Regions from separate parts of the Pararhizobium sp. LjRoot238 genome, predicted to be linked through region 1. Evidence: predicted binding sites of a transcription regulator. Region 1 holds the regulator's gene; each other region holds the start of a gene.

Region 1 (5,847 bases):
GAATTTGAGCAAGGCGTTGTCGAGTGTTGCAGCGCTCCAGTCCTGTCGGTTGACGAACAATCTGACAACGCCACTCAAATATCCAGCTGGTGGCAACGCGTTGAACAACGATCTATCGTCCATTCTCTTGAATTTAGTCATATCATGCATACGGATGTCGCCGATTGTTATGGATCGCTCTACACACACAGTATCTGTTGGGCTTTGCATGGACTTGAAATCGCAAAAAAAGAGAAAGGCAAAGGAACGGTTCTTGGCAATAAAATCGACAATCATGTTCAGGCGGGCCGGTATGGCCAGACAAATGGCATTCCACAAGGCTCTAGTCTTATGGACTTTCTTGCCGAGCTTGTCTTAGGCTATGTAGACCAACAAATTTCACTTGTCTTGACTAAGTCGGCCGACTTTAAAATTTTGAGATATCGAGATGATTTCCGGATTTTCGCGAATAGTGATGAAAAATGCGAGCAAATACTCAAGGTAGTAAGCGACAAGCTGCGGTCAGTTGGTATGAAGCTGAACGTCGGGAAAACAGTCTCGAATACAAACGTCGTTGCCGGCTCAGTCAAAGAAGACAAATTGGCTGGTATCGAGTTGCAAGATTTGGGCACTGCTAATGCCGCCACAATCCAAAAACAACTTTTAAGGCTCCATGCGTTTGGGCGCCGTTTTCCAAATAGCGGCGCTCTTCGCAAGCTTGTCGGAGGTCTTCATAAAAAAGTTGCGGGCCAGAAACTAAATCCCGGCGATCTCGACGTGCAGGTGGCAATTGCAACAGATATTGCGATGGTGTCTCCATCCACCTTTCCTGCGATCGCCGGCATTCTCAGCAACCTGATATCACTAGCTCCAAAAGCTGAAAAAGAGATACTCTGGGCAGGCGTGCACAGAAAGATGGCGAGAGTGCCTCACAATGGATATCTCGAGATATGGCTGCAGCGGGTGACAAAACCAAAGTCTGTTGGCATTGAATTCGTAAGCTCCGAACCAATATGCGAGATCGTGAACGGAAAGTCAGCGAAACTCTGGGAAAACAGTTGGATCGCAAGCAAAGACCTGATTGCTGCATTGGACGTGTCTAAAATCGTGGTGAGCTCCGCAGCCGATGCAGATGAAGCCATGACTCTCGAAGAAATCGAGTTGTTCATTCAAAATGCAGATAACTATTGATGTGGACATTCCGGTTCACGCCGCGATCGCGAACTCCTGATCAAACACCGCCGGCGAGAGCGTGGGGAACGTCAGGATGACGGCTGCCTTCTTGCAGTAGTAGTGCATCTTCGAGATACACGCCTTGCTGCCGTATCTCGAAGTTGACACCTTCGTAACGAACGACGACCCGCAGCATTCGCATTGCCGGAGGTGACGCTGGTCTTTGCGGGCGGCCTGGTAACACGGACGGCTGCAGAATTTGTTCACCTTCATGATTGACGGAAGAAACAAACTTTTAATCAGTATGTCCAGGGTTCTAATCCCTGCGCGCTCACCAAAAAAGTCAAATAAATCAAATCATTACTGGCGATTCCGGCTTGCCTCCTCGAGCATTTTTGCATTGGGGTTCCGTTTGGCGTCTTTGATCGCAATTAGCATTACCGCGCTAGCCTACTCGTGCCTAAATCCGCCGGCGCGCAAGGAGGGAATTGTATGGAATTGTCAGAAGCTGTTGGCATTACAATCGTCGTGACAGGTATTGGCGTTTGGATGAATGCGTTTTCCAAGTAGTTGAGCCTTGGGAGGCATTACGTGGAAGTCTAGATTGCCGCGGCTTACTAGGAGCGCTCAGCCGGTGACTTTATCGGTGATTGCGATGACCGTCGTCAGGGCCGGTGTATTGGTCTGCGCCCAAAGCTGGTATCCCACCACGCTCGCCAAAATGGCCGACCAAATGGCGAAATCCCCGATACGAAACAGTGGTTCTCTCTTTTTCATCACAGTCATCTCAAATCCAGATTTTCTGAAGACAATATCGCACCGGGCGTTCAATTTTAGAAGACGACGTTCAGTGAACACAGCATTTCAGATTGAACAATAGGGCGCTGTCACCGCGGGAACCAACCCCGCGCGCTGGTGGTCGGGCCAGCGCGAATTTTGAAAGCCGGAGCGGCACTTTCTGACGGGAATCACGCGATAACGATTCACTCGATCGCCAAATTGTGCTAGGTTCCGCATGGAGGCAGACCACACCGGTTGTTGCGACCCGGCTCTGTTTGCCTATCGGATCGCCAGTGCAGTCTTTGGACTGGGATTTGACCCATCCGCGGTGAAGGAGAACGCCATGCATTACAGCGTGCAGTTTTTCACCTGGACGCCAAAACAGGGCGTTCATCAAGTCGGCTCGACGATCGAGATCGATGCGGTCAATGCAAAACTCGCGGCCGTGTCACTGTTGGGCCTGAGGCTGGATGAGACCGGTGCGGCCAAGAAATTGGCAGTCCGCGTCTGGAATGCGCCGGACGACAGCAAGGCCGATTGCGAATGCTTCTACTATCATTGACGACCGGCCGCATTCCGCAGCGAGGCTCTCCCTCGCTTCGTCGCCATTGATTCGGTTTTGCGAACGGCGTGGCTTATCTCCACAGGATTGCATCGTCTCCGGCGGCCGCGTCGCCCCGTGGCGCATATGGAACGCACCTTTGCCGGTTTTCGCGAAACGTCGGAATTGTTCGTTCAACGCGGCGAGAGGCGCGTCGTCGGCCGCTGGCCGGCGAGAACATCACGCCAATATCCGTTCATGGCGGCGTGATGCAACAAGGCTGCCAACATAGTTGAAGCGGCGACCCTATCCAATTGCGAATATTGTGGAAAATTTTGGAGGCCTCGCCCGGAATTGAACCGGGGTACAAGGATTTGCAGTCCTCTGCGTCACCACTCCGCCACGAGGCCTCGTAACGATCATCACTTAATCGTGACGGGCGTTTAGACCGATTTCCGATCCAGTGCAAGACGCCTTGACCGAATTCCAGTTTTTTCTCATGGGCGAAACCAGTCTCCCATCCGTTGCCGCTTCGCTTCGTCAGGAAATGCCGCGCATTGCTGGATGCGCCAGTCCGCCAGCGCTCATTGTCACGCCGCCGCTACCGTCAATTTCCAAAGAAAATCAGCCGTCTGCATCCGCTGGCGTTCGTATTCGGCCTGCCGCTTAATGGTAACGTCGGATCAGACCCACCAGTTTGCCTTGAATCTTCACCCGGTCGGGGCCGAAAATCCGGGTCTCATAGGCAGGGTTGGCAGCCTCGAGCGCGATCGATGCGCCCTTGCGGCGAAACCGCTTCAGAGTCGCCTCCTCATCGTCCACAAGGGCGACGACAATCTCTCCGGGGTTGGCGCTGTTGGTATTGCGGATGATGACGGTGTCGCCATCGAGAATGCCGGCCTCGATCATCGAGTCGCCGCGCACTTCCAGCGCATAATGTTCGCCGGCCCCGACCATCTCGTGCGGCACGGAAATATCGTGCGTATTGTTCTGGATCGCCGAGATCGGCACACCGGCCGCGATTCGCCCCATGACGGGGATGGAGACAGAACTGTTCTCATTGTTGGCCGCTGCGGGTTTGGCAGCGGTCGGCGCCGGCGGAGCGCCGCGGCTGCCCTGGATGACGCTCGGCGAAAAGCCGCGCTTGGGCTGGAGGCTCATGGAATAGGCCTCCGGCAGCTTGATAACTTCAAGCGCGCGAGCCCGGTTGGGCAGACGCCGGATGAAGCCGCGCTCCTCGAGCGCCATGATCAGCCGATGAATGCCGGACTTGGAAGCGAGGTCCAGCGCATCCTTCATCTCGTCGAAGGACGGCGGCACGCCCGATTCCTTCATTCTTTCGTGAATGAACAGAAGCAGTTCCTGTTGCTTGCGGGTCAGCATGAAAGATCACTCCGGAATCGAGAAACAAATCAAGAACGAACACTATATGTTCCATATGTGTTCCGCAAGCCCCTAAAATTCGTTGAACTTTTTCAAAGCGCGAATTTTTTGGCATGCCGCGCCGAAAACCGGCATTCAGCACGCCGCCAAGGAACATTTGCAACCGTCCGTCCGTTTTCCGCCCATGTTGAACCCATTGGAGCGGCACGGTCTGGCGCCGTTGCGAGGAGGCTGAAATGGCAGGCCATGCCGATGAACGCGGCAACAAGGTTTCGACCGAAGACACGAACCGGACCGTGAAGGTCAGCGCGGTCGAGGCGTGGCAGGGGTTGCTGGGCCGCCCGGTATTAATGGTTCTGATCGGCAGCCTCGTGCTTGCCCTCATTGCCTTGGCGGGCGCCGAGATGTTCGGCGAAAGCACCGGCAATGATGCCGCAACGCAGGTTCAGGAAACGACGCCTGCGGCCAAGGATGCGGCCCCGGCCGATCAGGGTACCGTCAACAATACGCCGGCGACAGGCAAACAGATGCAACCAGCCCCGACCGACAAGGATCCGACCCCGCAAACCGGTTCCGGCGGCTAGGAAAGCCATCCTGCCACGTCATGGTTGAAGGCCTTCCGGCCCCGGCGCGCCTTTGCAGATTGGCACCGGATTTACGACGTCTGCCGCTTGCGCGCCCACCAGACGGAAAGTCTGCGGCGCTGGCGCCGGACGAAGGCGAGGTCATGCGACAGCACGATCAGGCCCAGGGGCACCATCCAGAATCCCAAAACCGGCAGAAAACCCAGGATGCCGCCAAAGAGCAGCACGGCGCCAAGGGCAATGCGCAAGGCCCGCGATTGAGGCAGGCGCAGGCGCCACGACCCGAGAATGAGTTCATGCGTGCTCGCATCGATACCGAATTTTTTCGTTTTCTGCGGTTCTGCCATAAACTCACCTGTCGAACTCTCGATGCAGTCCATCGGAGAGGGATTTCAATTGCTCCCGCTTCGCGCGGGCACGCTCTCTCCAGATGGGGAGTTCTCCACAGTCAGACAAGATTGTGCACTTTTTTTGAAAAACCGCTTGGCAAATCGGAAAAGCATTTGTATTAGCAGCCTCACTTCTGCAGCGCGCAGATGATCCCTGGTAGCTCAGCGGTAGAGCATTCGACTGTTAATCGACAGGTCGCCGGTTCGAATCCGGCCCGGGGAGCCAGTTTCAAAGGGCTGCACTTGATGGTGCAGCCCTTTTTCGTTACATATTTTCAATGATGCGAGACCGGCCAGCCTGCCCTTAATCGCCTCGACCCTGTTCACAACCGCATTGTCGCCTATACTCTCGGTGCAGTTTCGCGCGCATTGCAGCGGGATCGCTGTCCTGTCGTCCGACGATATTTGCGCTGGGACGACGGGCTTGGTGCGCCGGCTCTGACGGCGCGGGATCACAATGACAACCGAAAAAGTGTCGCTGACCGAAGAGAAGGAAACCCTCCTCATCACGCTTTACGCGAAGGCCGGGGAAAGCCGCCTGCCGGATTCGCTTCTGCAGGATCGTTTCGCCGCCGAGGTCGTCAGCCGGATCGACTATGACTTTTCGAGGCTGAAAATCGATCGCGACGTGATGATCAGTGTGGCGTTGCGCGCCCATATTCTCGACGGCTGGACACGTGACTTCATCACACGCCATCCCGACGCGACCGTCCTGCATCTCGGCTGCGGGCTGGACAGTCGCATATTCCGCATCGATCCGGCGTCGAACATCCGCTGGTTCGACGTGGACTATCCCGAGGTTGTCACGCTGCGCCGCAAACTCTATCCCGGGCGCGACGGTTATAGCCTGATCGGGTCGTCCGTGACGGACCCGAATTGGCTCGCAGATGTGCCCGCCGACCGTCCGACGATCATTGTCGCCGAGGGGCTTTTTCCTTATCTGCCGGCCGACGAGGTCCCGAAGCTGCTGCGGCGGCTTACCGCGCATCTCTCGCGCGGTGAGTTGGTCTTTGACGGC
Region 2 (5,847 bases), 2.6 Mb from region 1:
TCGCCTCGGTCAAGGATCGTATCGGCGTTGCGATGATTGAATCGCTGGAAGCACAGGGCAAGATCACGCCCGGCAAGACGACGCTGGTCGAGCCGACGTCGGGCAATACCGGCATCGCGCTCGCCTTCGCCGCCGCCGCCAAGGGATACAAGCTGATCCTCACCATGCCGGAAACCATGTCGGTCGAACGCCGCAAGATGCTGGCGCTGCTCGGCGCCGAACTGGTGCTGACGGAAGGCCCGAAGGGCATGAAGGGCGCCATCGCCAAGGCGGAAGAACTGGCGTCGACCCTGCCTGACGCGATCATTCCGCAGCAGTTCGAAAACCCGGCGAACCCGGAAATCCACCGCAAGACGACGGCCGAGGAAATCTGGAACGACACCGACGGCAGCATCGACATCCTCGTTTCCGGTATCGGCACCGGCGGCACGATCACCGGCGCCGGCCAGGTGCTCAAGGGCCGTAAACCGTCGATCAGGGTTATCGCCGTCGAGCCGGAGGAATCGCCCGTCCTTTCCGGTGGCGCTCCCGGCCCGCACAAGATCCAGGGCATCGGCGCGGGCTTCGCGCCTGCCATCCTCGATACGAAAATCTACGACGAGATCATCACGGTCAACAGCGCCCAGGCCGTGGAAACGGCGCGGCAGGTAGCGAAGCTCGAAGGCGTGCCGGTCGGCATCTCCTCCGGTGCCGCGCTGGCGGCTGCGATCAGGATCGGCCAGCGCCCGGAAAACGAAGGCAAGAACATCGTCGTCATCATTCCGTCCTTCGCCGAGCGCTACCTGTCGACGGTCCTGTTCGAACACCTCGTCGGCTGATCCCGCGCGGTTTTCCAACCCCAAAAAAACCACTCTCATCTCCGCATGAGGGTGGTTTTTACGCCTGCTCATGCCGCGGCCGTCAAGCGTTCACCGGCAATGCGGTAGGAAATCGCCTCGGCCAGATGGATGCGCCCAACCGTCAGCTTTTCGTCGAGGTCGGCGAGTGTGCGGGCGACTTTCAGGACGCGGTGGTAGCCGCGCGCCGAAAATTTCATTTTTTCCGCAGCGTCGCGCAGCAATTGCAGGCCGCCGGCATCCGGCTCGGCCATCTTCTCGATCATGGATGTCGAACAACGCGCGTTCGAGAGGATTTCCGGCATGCCGAAAGCGATGAAGCGATCCGCCTGGATTTCCCGGGCGCGGGCTACGCGTCTTGCGACGACGGCACTCGGCTCGGCCGGCGCCGGGCGGATGAGGTCGGCGGCGGTGACGGAGGGCACATCGATGCGGATATCGATCCGGTCCATCAACGGCCCGGAAATGCGCCCCTGATAGTCGGAGACGCAACGTGGGCCGCGGGCGCAGGTATGACCGGGTTCGCCCGCCATGCCGCAGCGGCAAGGGTTCATCGCCGCCACCAGTTGGATTGCGGCGGGGTAGGTCACGCGGTGATTGGCGCGGGCAATGATGCATTCGGCGGTTTCGAGCGGCTGGCGCAGCGCATCAAGCACCTGCGGGGTAAACTCCGGAAATTCGTCGAGGAAGAGCACGCCGTTGTGGGCAAGCGAGGCTTCGCCGGGCCTGGCGCGCAGGCCACCGCCGATCATCGCCGCCATGGTGGCGGAATGGTGCGGCGTGCGGAAGGGGCGGCGGTCCGACAGCTTGCCGCCCGGCAGTTGCCCGGCGATCGAGTGGATCATCGAGACTTCGAGCAGCTCGGCGGGAGAGAGCGGCGGCAGGATGGAGGGCAGGCGGGCGGCAAGCATCGACTTGCCCGAGCCGGGCGGTCCGACCATCAGGAGATTGTGGTTTCCGGCCGCGGCCACCTCCAACGCCCGCTTGGCGCTTTCCTGGCCCTTGATGTCGGCGAGATCCGGCATGTTGGCGGCGCTGGCACGCACCGCAGGCTCCGGCCGCGACAAGACCTGGATTCCGCGAAAATGATTGGCGAGCGAGATCAGGCTGCGCGGCGCCAGGATATCGATTTCGCTACCGGCCCAGGCGGCTTCCGCGCCGCTGTCGAACGGGCAGATCAGCCCCTTGCCGAGACTGTTGGCGCCGATCGCGGCGGGGAGCGCGCCGGCGACGGCGGCGATCGTGCCGTCGAGATTGAGTTCACCGATGACGACGTAGCCGCCAAGCGCATCCGCGGGAATGGCGCCAAGCGCCGCCATCAGGCCGAGCGCGATGGGAAGATCGAAGTGGCTGCCTTCCTTTGGCAGGTCAGCCGGCGCGAGATTGATGGTGACTTTCTTGGCGGGCAGCGATAGCCCCGAGGCATGCAGTGCCGCCTGGACCCGCTCCCGGCTTTCGGCCACTGCCTTGTCGGGAAGCCCGACGATCTGCATGCCAACTTTTCCAGGCGCGACCATGACCTGAACGTCGACCGGCACGCCTTCGATGCCCTGAAATGCAACCGTACTGACACGCGCGACCATGATTGCCCCTCTTGCCGCGAGGCAGGCTCAATCCCTGCCACCACAACCTTCGCCGGTTGTGGTGGAAAATCTTGCACGAATAACGGAATAAAACAAGAACAATTATCGAACATACTCGACGGCGATAATCGGCGAGGTTGAGTCAGGTTGTATTTCGCGAACGAAGCGGAACAACCGTGAACATCCGTGGGATGAAATCGGGTTGTATCCATGCGCAACCGAGGCAGGTGAACGCCTCGGTTGGATCTGCTGTGTCAGGCGCGCTTGCGCTCGATCGCGTCCCAGAGCAAGGCGGCGATATCGGCGCCGCCGAATTTCTTCACTTCGCGAAGGCCGGTGGGCGACGTGACGTTGATCTCGGTCATGACGTCGCCGATCACGTCGATGCCGACCAGCAGGAAGCCGCGCTCGCGCAGAGCAGGCCCGATGCGGGCGCAGATTTCCTTTTCCCGCGTCGTCAGTTCGGTCGGCTCCGGCTTGCCGCCGGCATGCATGTTGGAGCGGGCGTCGTGGTCGGCCGGAACGCGGTTGATGGCGCCGACCGGCTCGCCGTCGACGAGGATGATGCGCTTGTCGCCCTTGCGCACGGCCGGCAGATATTCCTGCGCGATAAAGGGCTCGCGGAACATCTGGCCGAACATTTCCAGAAGCGACGAGAGGTTGCGGTCGTCCCTTGTCGAATGAAACACGCCGGCGCCGCCATTGCCGTAGAGGGGTTTGAGGATGATATCGCCCATCTCGGCGCGGAAGCTGGCGATCTCGGCCGGATCACGGGTGATCAGCGTCCTCGGCATCAGGTCGGGGAATTCGGTGACGAAGATCTTTTCCGGCGAGTTGCGCACCCAGGCCGGATCGTTGACCACCAAGGTCTTCGGGTGGACGCGCTCGAGCAGGTGCGTCGAGGTGATGTAGGCCATGTCGAAGGGCGGGTCCTGGCGCAAAAGCACCACGTCCATGGTCGACAGGTCGATGCGTTCGGCGTCATCAAGCGTATAGTGGTCACCCTTGACGTCGCGCAGCGTCATCGGCTGGACGGTGGCGAAGATCTGGCCGTCGCGCAGCGAAAGCTGGTTCGGCGTATAATGGAACAGCTTGTAGCCGCGCGCCTGCGCCTCGAGGCCCATGGCGAAGGTACTGTCACCCGCGATGTTGATGCCAGACACGTGATCCATCTGGATCGCGACATTGATGATCTTCGCCATGGGTCGTTTCCTGTTGATCGTGGGCGTCGTTGTAGAACAGGCCTGTCTATATCAAATCGCGTCTGCGGAAGCCTACAGATTTCTGTCGACTTCCCCACTTGGCGCGGCGAGGCCTTCACGCGGCGGCTTTCGCCCGTGGCCTAGTCATTTTCGGTTCGCCGGCCTCAAGGGCCAGGCGGGATCGGCCGGGGCACGTCGGGTGCCTCAGGTAGTTAAGTGTAGGTGACACGCGACGTGCCCCGTCTCGGTGGTTTTTGCCTGCAACTGCGGTTTCTCTGCGCGGATGGTCGGCACCTTTACCAGGGTGGCGCTCGCGGAATTTCCGCCGCGCCACGAAAGGCCTGTCTTCCGACATACCAGTCGCCGGTCCTCATGTGTGCCTCACAGGCACGCCCCGCTCTTTTTCAAGCGAGAGGGAAACCATTTTCTGCAGGCCCCCGCGGCCGCGCCTGCGTTTCAAACACAGACCGAAGGCACCGGCCCCGCCTCGCCGGCAACGCTTTCCGGTGTATCCGATGGCGGGACGAAAGGGAGTATGGCACGGGTGCAAAAGGCGGGGATGGACGGGGAAAATTTTTGGGGATTTTGAAGCGAATGCCATCAGCCGTTTCGAGGTGGTGCAGGCGGCGGCTTTGCGCCATGAGCGGTCATCGCAGATGCTACCCGAAAAGCGTTGAGAGTATCGCCATTCAAATTATTGATGAAAGCGTTTGGGTAGCGCGATGGATTCCATCGCTCTTCCGGACTAGCTTCGGCCGTGTAATTGCGCTGGCCTTCTTCTGAAAAGTGTTCTTCATGCCTCTTCTCGATGCGAATGCAACTCATCCAATCACTCTGCCGGACGGCACGCTTTATAGCGACACGGTCTATCTGAAGAACGTTATTGACCATCCGCGCATGGAGATCGGCGAATACAGCTATTACACTCACTCTGGGAAACCGGAGGACACTGCCAAAATACTCGCACCCTATCTGGGTCATAGCGTCCGCGAGCGCCTAGTAATCGGTAAATTTGTCCAGATCGCTCGGGGAAGTTACTTTATCACAAGTTCAGCCAATCATCCGATGACAGGCTTCAGCACCTATCCATTCCGCATCTTCAAACCCGAGACCTTCGGCTACAAAGACCTGCCAGTGAGGGATACAGTTGTCGGTCACGATGTATGGATTGGCCACGACGCAGCGATCATGCCGGGTGTGCAAATCGGTGCAGGCGCGATCGTAGCTGCTGCGTCGGTCGTTGCTCGCAACGTTCCACCCTACGCAGTTGTTGGAGGAAACCCGGCCACCGTCATTCGGATGCGCTATCCCATCGAGATAATTAACGAACTTCTCGATATTGCTTGGTGGGATTGGCCCTTAGACAAAATCGAAGCGAACTTGGCCTTCCTTGAAAACTGCGACCTCACTGCCCTCAGGACGGCTTGAGAGCTAGGCAATCCGGTGTTCTTGCCGCAGCATCTGAATGGCAGCTAAGGGCCGTAAGCGGCCATTGCAGCATTTGCCGTCTCACCATCGCCCGACAGCCGCCTCCAGCGCGCTCGCAACCTCGCGCCTGCCACCGAGACCATCGAGGGCTTGCGCCAGCCTCCTGCCAGTCGCGGTGTCGAAGAAATGCAGGCGCGACGGGGAGATCGTCAGGGCTATGGTGTCGGCGAGTTCGATTTCCGGCGATAGCGCCGCCGTCAGTTTCTTGCCGTCCACGGTGCCATGGACCAGTCGCTGGGCGCCGAGTTCCTCTATGTAATCGATTTTCATAGTCAGCGACCGTTCGCCCGCGCGGGCGAGACGCAGGTCTTCGGCGCGGATGCCGACGGTGAGTTCGGTGGGCAGGGCGGACAGGCCGCCGGTTTCCAGCACCTGCGAGCCGAAATGCAGGCGGCCGCCTTCGCGGGTGCCGCGCAGAAGGTTCATCGCGGGAGAGCCGATGAAGCTGGCGACGAAGGTGGAGGCCGGCGTGTGATAGACGTCGAGCGGCCGACCGATCTGTTCGATCTGGCCGCCGTTCAGCACCACCAGCCGGTCTGCCAGCGTCATCGCTTCGAGCTGGTCGTGGGTCACGTAGAGCGAGGTCGTGCCGAGGCGCTTCTGCAGTTGCTTGATCTCGCCGCGCATGGAAACGCGCAGTTTCGCATCGAGGTTGGAGAGCGGTTCGTCGAACAGAAAGGCAGCCGGCTTGCGCACGATGGCACGGCCCATGGCGACGCGCTGGCGCTGGCCGCCGGA
Region 3 (5,847 bases), on a different contig from region 1:
ATGCCCGAAGGAACAAATTAGACACTCCTGATGTTCTCCGCAGCAGGAGGCCACCATGACAGTCGAAGCCGCAAAATTTTCAGTGAGCCACCCAGACCGTCAACTTACCTGCCAGGAGGCGGTCGAACGCGATCTGCTGGAGATCATCGACAAAGCGAATATGCACGGCTGGGGCACGGTCGAGACAATGGACGCAATAGAGGACGTTCTGAGAAACCTTCGCCTCGCCTATTCGGAAGATCCAGACCCGGCAGAAGAGCCAATCATAGATGCCCGCCTGTTTTTGCACCTGCATCCGACTGATGAGGGTTAGGTGACCGCGCATGACGTATTACGCCTGGACAATCAAGTATCGCGGTCGCGAGGACATCAAGCACGTCACAACGCTCGCGGGGCTATACGACGTGCTGCGCGCCCTTGAGCTTCCGGGCTGGCGCCACCCGAGTTCCTGATGCCGGGTGGCGAAATCTCCGACCATGGGGACTATACCCACAATGAAGGTGGGAGCGATGAGCTGCAGCCCGCTGGAATACTGATCCAGCGCTGCCCGCGTAGCGGAGTCAAGGCGGCCAAAATGAGGAATATATTCCCTCGGTTTTAGCAGATTCACAGATTAGCGAGGCAAATCAAAATGGTAGCGTTCGACGCCAAGTGGGCCCTCCTGTTGAAAAAATTTCGATCGGCGAGTTTGAGAGGGGACTGCTCGTGTCGTCTCCCAGGCCGTCTCAGCCATCCATCGAGACAGTCAGCCCTCCACCGCTCAATCTCCTTGACGAGGACGAACCGGCGAACGCGATGGACACGGGTTGGCGGGCCGGGCCTTCGAGTATCGACCCATCTTTGATTTTGGTGGATTTAGGTGACGCGACTGCCGGAACTTCGGACGTCCGCTCCGATTTATCCGCAAGCCTGACTATGCTGGAGGACTTCGGTGCAAGCGAACCCGCAGAACAAGATGAAGGACTGGTTCCAGTCGCTGGAGGCAGTCCATCCCGTTGAGATGCTAGGACTTTGGAAAGGCGTCGGCATCCCTTCTGGACATCCTTTGGACGGCGTGCTGGAAAACCTTGGGTGGTTCGGCAAGCGTTTCCACGCCGACATGCGGGTGGACGCCTTGCTCTTCCAATGGCGGCCCGGACCGCTTGTAGCGATCGATCCCCGCTACGTCCCCATCAGGCTGGTGATCAAGGCGGCGCCGCTGGGACGAACGGGTCTTGCTCGGAACATGTTCTCGCACCTTCAGAAGGCATTCCGCGCAAAAGGTACGACAGCTTCGATAATGCTCCAAACATTCGAACAAGTCGCGAGCGCGGCAATGGTCTACGACAAACAGCCCATCGTGGACCATTTCCGGCGTGTGAGTGATGACGAACTGGTCGGGATGATGTGCGTGCACGACGACCCGCGCCGGTATTTCTTCAAGCTCCGGCGAGTTTCATCTGGTAACCATGCACTGGAAGGCGTCCAAACCTGACGATCCAGAGACGCTCAGGGGAAGTCGATGGCGAACCCGAATAGACGGAGCCAAAGGCAGACAGGGCTCCGTACTATTCCGGTTCAGACCGATAGTCGGCCCGGATCACGGAAAGCGGGTTCTCGGCCTGGTGTAGGATTTCCGCAAACAATCCTAACCAGCACCCTCAACACCGAAATTTCAGCTAAACCATCATCAGGACCATCAAGAAATGACCGCCTCGCCTTCCTTTCTCGGCTTTCCCGATCGCCTCGCCGATGGCCACATGCCCCGTGCGGTCATCTTCGGAGCAGGTCACGGCAGCACCTATCCCGGCAAGGACAGCAGTGGCTATGCCTTTGCCGCCGACGCCATCCGCGTTGCGAGCCAGGACGACGCCGCGCTCGTCGAACACTGGGATTTCGATCTCGGCGGCCCGCTGTTCGACGGCAAGCCGGTCTCATGCATCGACGCCGGCGACATCCCGACCACCATGCATGACAATGCCGGCAACCGGGCCTGGATCGACGCGAAGACGCGCGAGGTCCTGGCATTGCCGGCTGTACCAATCCTGCTCGGCGGCGACTGTTCCGTGACTATTCCCTTCCTCGCCGGCTTTGCGGATCACGGACCGGTTTGGATCCTGCAGATCGACGCCCATATCGACTGGCGCGACGAGGTGCATGGCGAACGCTACGGCTATTCGAGCCCGATGCGCCGGGCGAGCGAGATGGCGCATGTCGCCGGCATCGTGCAGGTCGGCCTCCGTAGCGTCGGCAGCGCGCGCCTCACCGACATCGAAGCGGCGCGGCACTATGGCAGCCGCTTCGTGACCGCCCGCGAGGTTCACGCCCAGGGCGTCGAAGCCGCACTCCGGCATATTCCGGAAGGAGCACGGATCGTCGTCACCCTCGACTGCGACGGCCTCGATCCCGGCATCATGCCGGGCGTGGCGGCGCGTACGCCCGGCGGCCTCACCTACACGCAGGTGATCGACCTGATCGCGGGCCTCGGTAGGCGGGCCAGGATCGCCGGATTCGACCTTGTCGAGCTCTATCCTCCCGCCGATATTGACGGCCTGTCGGCCCTGACCGCCGCGCGCTTTCTCGCCAATGTGATCGGCACCATCGTCCGGCAGGTTTGAAACCCGGCTTCCTCTCCTAGCATGATGGCCCGACAAGGTTCTATCCGCTGCCGAGAGGATACTTTCAACCTTCTTCGCCGAGAACCGGCCGCCGGGGCGAGAAGGACCTCCATTCCGATGTCGGAACAGCGGTGAATGAGAAGTCCCGCGCGACGGACCGGCATCGACGGCGCTAGCGTCTCAGTGCGGGCGGGGCACGAGCCCGCCCGTCTCCGGGAAAATGTTCCCCGGAAGGATGCCGAATCACTCGCTCAACGCTAGAAGATGGACAAGACCAACCGGGACACCGCCTTGAAGACCATCGCCATTGATTTCGAAACCGCCAACGAGCAGCGTGGCAGCGCCTGTTCTGTCGGTCTGGCCTGGATCGAGGATGGCCGGGTCGCGCGGGTCGAGGAGCGGCTGATCCGTCCCAAGAACATGCGCTTTTCATCCTTCAACATTGCCATCCACGGCATCTGCCCGGAGCATGTAGAGGATGCCGGTGAGTTTCCCGAGGTGATGGATGAGTTCGCCGAGGACTTTCGCGGCGCCACCATGATCGCCCACAATGCTGCCTTCGATTTCAGCGTCTGGCGCTCCTGTCTCGATCTCTACCGTTTGAGTTACCCCGAACTGTCCTATCTCTGCTCGGTGAAGATGGCGCAAAGGGTCTGGCCGGATCTCGGATCACACAAGCTTAACATCTTGGCCAGTCATCTCGGCCTGAGCTTCAAGCATCACAATGCCGCCGAGGACGCAGCAATCTGTGCAGAGGCAGCGATCGCGATGGCCCGGTCTCTTCGCCTTTTGCATGTCCGCGACATTCCGGTAGTGATCGGCATGAGGGCCGGCCGCCTGTTTTCCGGGGGCTACGACGCCTGCACCTGCCGAAAGAAATGACAGGTGTGGCTGGGTGTCGAACACCAGGTCCTTTCCAACACCCCAAAGACCTGATAGTTCTCGATTTGTTCTGCAGGCCGTTCGGAGGCGCGTGCGCTCCTTCTGAGCAAAACTATAGATGCCAGAGGTGTTGGGGGAATGGGAGTGACATCGACATATCTCGAGAAACTGAACGAGCCGCAGCGCAGTGCTGTCGTACACGGGGTGACGCAAGTCGGTAGCCACATCGGGCCCCCTCTCCTGATCATTGCGGGTGCCGGTTCGGGAAAGACCAATACGCTGGCGCACCGCGCGGCCCACCTTATCGTCAATGGTGCCGATCCTCGTCGCATCCTGCTGATGACGTTCTCCCGTCGGGCAGCGGCCGAACTGTCGCGAAGGGTCGAGCGCATCTGTCGCCAGGTTCTGAGAGCGAACGCCGCAGTCATGACCGATGCGCTGGCCTGGGCTGGTACGTTCCATGGAATCGGAGCGCGTCTGCTTCGGATCTATGCCGAGCAGATCGGGCTCAATGTCGACTTCACCATCCACGACCGCGAAGACTCTGCCGACCTGATGAATCTGTCCCGTCACGAACTCGGGTTCTCGAAGACTGACACCCGGTTTCCGACGAAAGGAACCTGCCTTTCCATCTACTCGCGGACGGTGAACTCCGAAACTCCACTCCAGGAGGTGCTTCGCAAGCAATACCCTTGGGTCGCCGGATGGGAAGAGGAGTTGAAGCGGCTTTTTGCGGCCTATGTGGACGCCAAACAAGCGCAGAGCGTCCTGGACTACGACGACCTGCTACTCTACTGGGCACAGATGGTCAGCGACCCCGAGCTCGCTGAGGACATCGGCAACCGCTTCGACCACGTGATGGTGGATGAATATCAGGACACCAATCGCCTCCAGTCCTCGGTTCTGTTGGCCTTGAAGCCGGGTGGCCGCGGCCTGACGGTCGTCGGCGATGATGCGCAGTCCATCTATTCATTCCGTGCCGCCACCGTTCGAAACATCCTCGATTTCCCGAAGGAGTTCAGTCCAGCCGCGGAGGTCATCACCCTGGATCGCAACTATCGTTCAACCCAGCCGATTCTTGCCGCGGCCAATGGCGTTATCGACCTGGCACGCGAGCGGTTCACCAAAAACCTCTGGACCGACAGAGAGTCGGCGGAGCGACCGAAGCTGTTGACAGTAAAGGATGAGAACGACCAGGCGAACTACATCGTCGAACAAGTGCTGGAGAACCGCGAAGCCGGCATGACGCTCAAGCAGCAGGCTGTCCTCTTCCGCGCATCCAGCCATAGCGGCCCGCTGGAAGTGGAGCTGACACGCCGAAACATCCCATTCGTCAAATTCGGTGGCCTCAAGTTCCTGGACAGTGCCCATGTGAAGGACATGCTGGCAATTCTGCGGTTCGCTCAGAACCCGCGGGACCGCGTCGCCGGCTTCCGGCTGCTACAGTTTCTCCCCGGCGTCGGATCCCAGACGGCCGCCAGGATTCTCGATGCGATTGCCGCGAACCCGGAGCCGTTGTTTGCGCTACTGGAAATTCCAGCACCACCGCGCGCTGGCGACGATTGGCCGTCTTTGGCGAAGCTTCTTGTGGGTCTAGGAAAGGCGGATGCCGGCTGGCCCGCCGAAATGACCCAGGCGCGCGCGTGGTACGAACCCTATCTTGACCGTATCCATGAAGATGCTGAGACACGAAAAGCGGACCTGCTTCAGCTTGAGCAGATTGCGGCGGGATATCCGAGCCGGGAGCGTTTTCTCACCGAGTTGACGTTGGATCCGCCGGACGCCACGAGTGATCAGGCAGGCGTGCCGCTCCTCGATGAGGACTACCTCATTCTTTCCACTATCCATTCCGCCAAGGGGCAGGAATGGCGGTCGGTTTTTATACTAAACGTCATCGACGGATGCATCCCCTCCGATCTCGGAACCGGCACCACGGATGACATCGAGGAAGAGCGCCGGTTGCTCTACGTCGGCATGACGCGGGCGAAAGACAGCCTGACGCTGATCACGCCGCAACGGTTCTTCACGGGTGGCCAGAACGCGCAGGGTGACCGACATGTCTACGCGTCGCGAACCCGCTTCATTCCAGCGACACTTCTTCAGTTCTTCGAAACGGCAACATGGCCCATTGTGAGCGCGGCCGCCTCCGAACGGAGTGCCCGACAGATCCGTATCGATGTCGCCGCAAGGATGCGGACGATGTGGAAATAGTCCGATGGCCGGTGTCGCACAGGCATGGCTAAATGCTTCGTAAAAAGTCGATTTCCAAGGTAGATCCAAAAGATTTTATCGATCTGGTTGCGCCGACTCAGGAGGTGGCAGACGCCGGCGGCGAAGGATTCCTTCCACAGCTCACGCTGCGGATGCG

The links. The regulator LexA, encoded in region 1, represses DNA repair genes until DNA is damaged. The targets are predictions, from matches to a motif close to TGTTCNNNNTGTGTTCNG.
Region 2: the regulator LexA is predicted to act here: its motif matches at 2,514-2,531, upstream of ACSQ3F_RS04615 (YifB family Mg chelatase-like AAA ATPase).
Region 3: the regulator LexA is predicted to act here: its motif matches at 3,535-3,552, upstream of ACSQ3F_RS22530 (ATP-dependent helicase).

Annotation. Positions count from the first base shown of each region.
Region 1 is NZ_CAXUPP020000001.1:3,464,163-3,470,009, reverse strand. It holds gene ACSQ3F_RS16890 (RNA-directed DNA polymerase) at 1-1,170, shown strand, start outside; gene ACSQ3F_RS16885 (hypothetical protein) at 1,186-1,320, opposite strand; gene ACSQ3F_RS16880 (hypothetical protein) at 1,780-1,938, opposite strand; gene ACSQ3F_RS16875 (hypothetical protein) at 2,276-2,494, shown strand; tRNA gene ACSQ3F_RS16870 (tRNA-Cys) at 2,810-2,883, opposite strand; gene lexA (transcriptional repressor LexA) at 3,140-3,856, opposite strand; gene ACSQ3F_RS16860 (hypothetical protein) at 4,093-4,440, shown strand; gene ACSQ3F_RS16855 (hypothetical protein) at 4,512-4,787, opposite strand; tRNA gene ACSQ3F_RS16850 (tRNA-Asn) at 4,981-5,055, shown strand; gene ACSQ3F_RS16845 (class I SAM-dependent methyltransferase) at 5,287-5,847, shown strand, end outside.
Region 2 is NZ_CAXUPP020000001.1:906,189-912,035, reverse strand. It holds gene cysK (cysteine synthase A) at 1-818, shown strand, start outside; gene ACSQ3F_RS04615 (YifB family Mg chelatase-like AAA ATPase) at 887-2,419, opposite strand; gene gshB (glutathione synthase) at 2,674-3,621, opposite strand; gene ACSQ3F_RS04605 (CatB-related O-acetyltransferase) at 4,417-5,049, shown strand; gene ACSQ3F_RS04600 (sn-glycerol-3-phosphate import ATP-binding protein UgpC) at 5,131-5,847, opposite strand, start outside.
Region 3 is NZ_CAXUPP020000002.1:297,163-303,009, reverse strand. It holds gene ACSQ3F_RS22555 (hypothetical protein) at 56-313, shown strand; gene ACSQ3F_RS22550 (hypothetical protein) at 324-452, shown strand; gene ACSQ3F_RS22545 (GXWXG domain-containing protein) at 956-1,474, shown strand; gene ACSQ3F_RS22540 (agmatinase) at 1,686-2,597, shown strand; gene ACSQ3F_RS22535 (3'-5' exonuclease) at 2,889-3,479, shown strand; gene ACSQ3F_RS22530 (ATP-dependent helicase) at 3,618-5,690, shown strand; gene ACSQ3F_RS22525 (DNA cytosine methyltransferase) at 5,723-5,847, shown strand, end outside.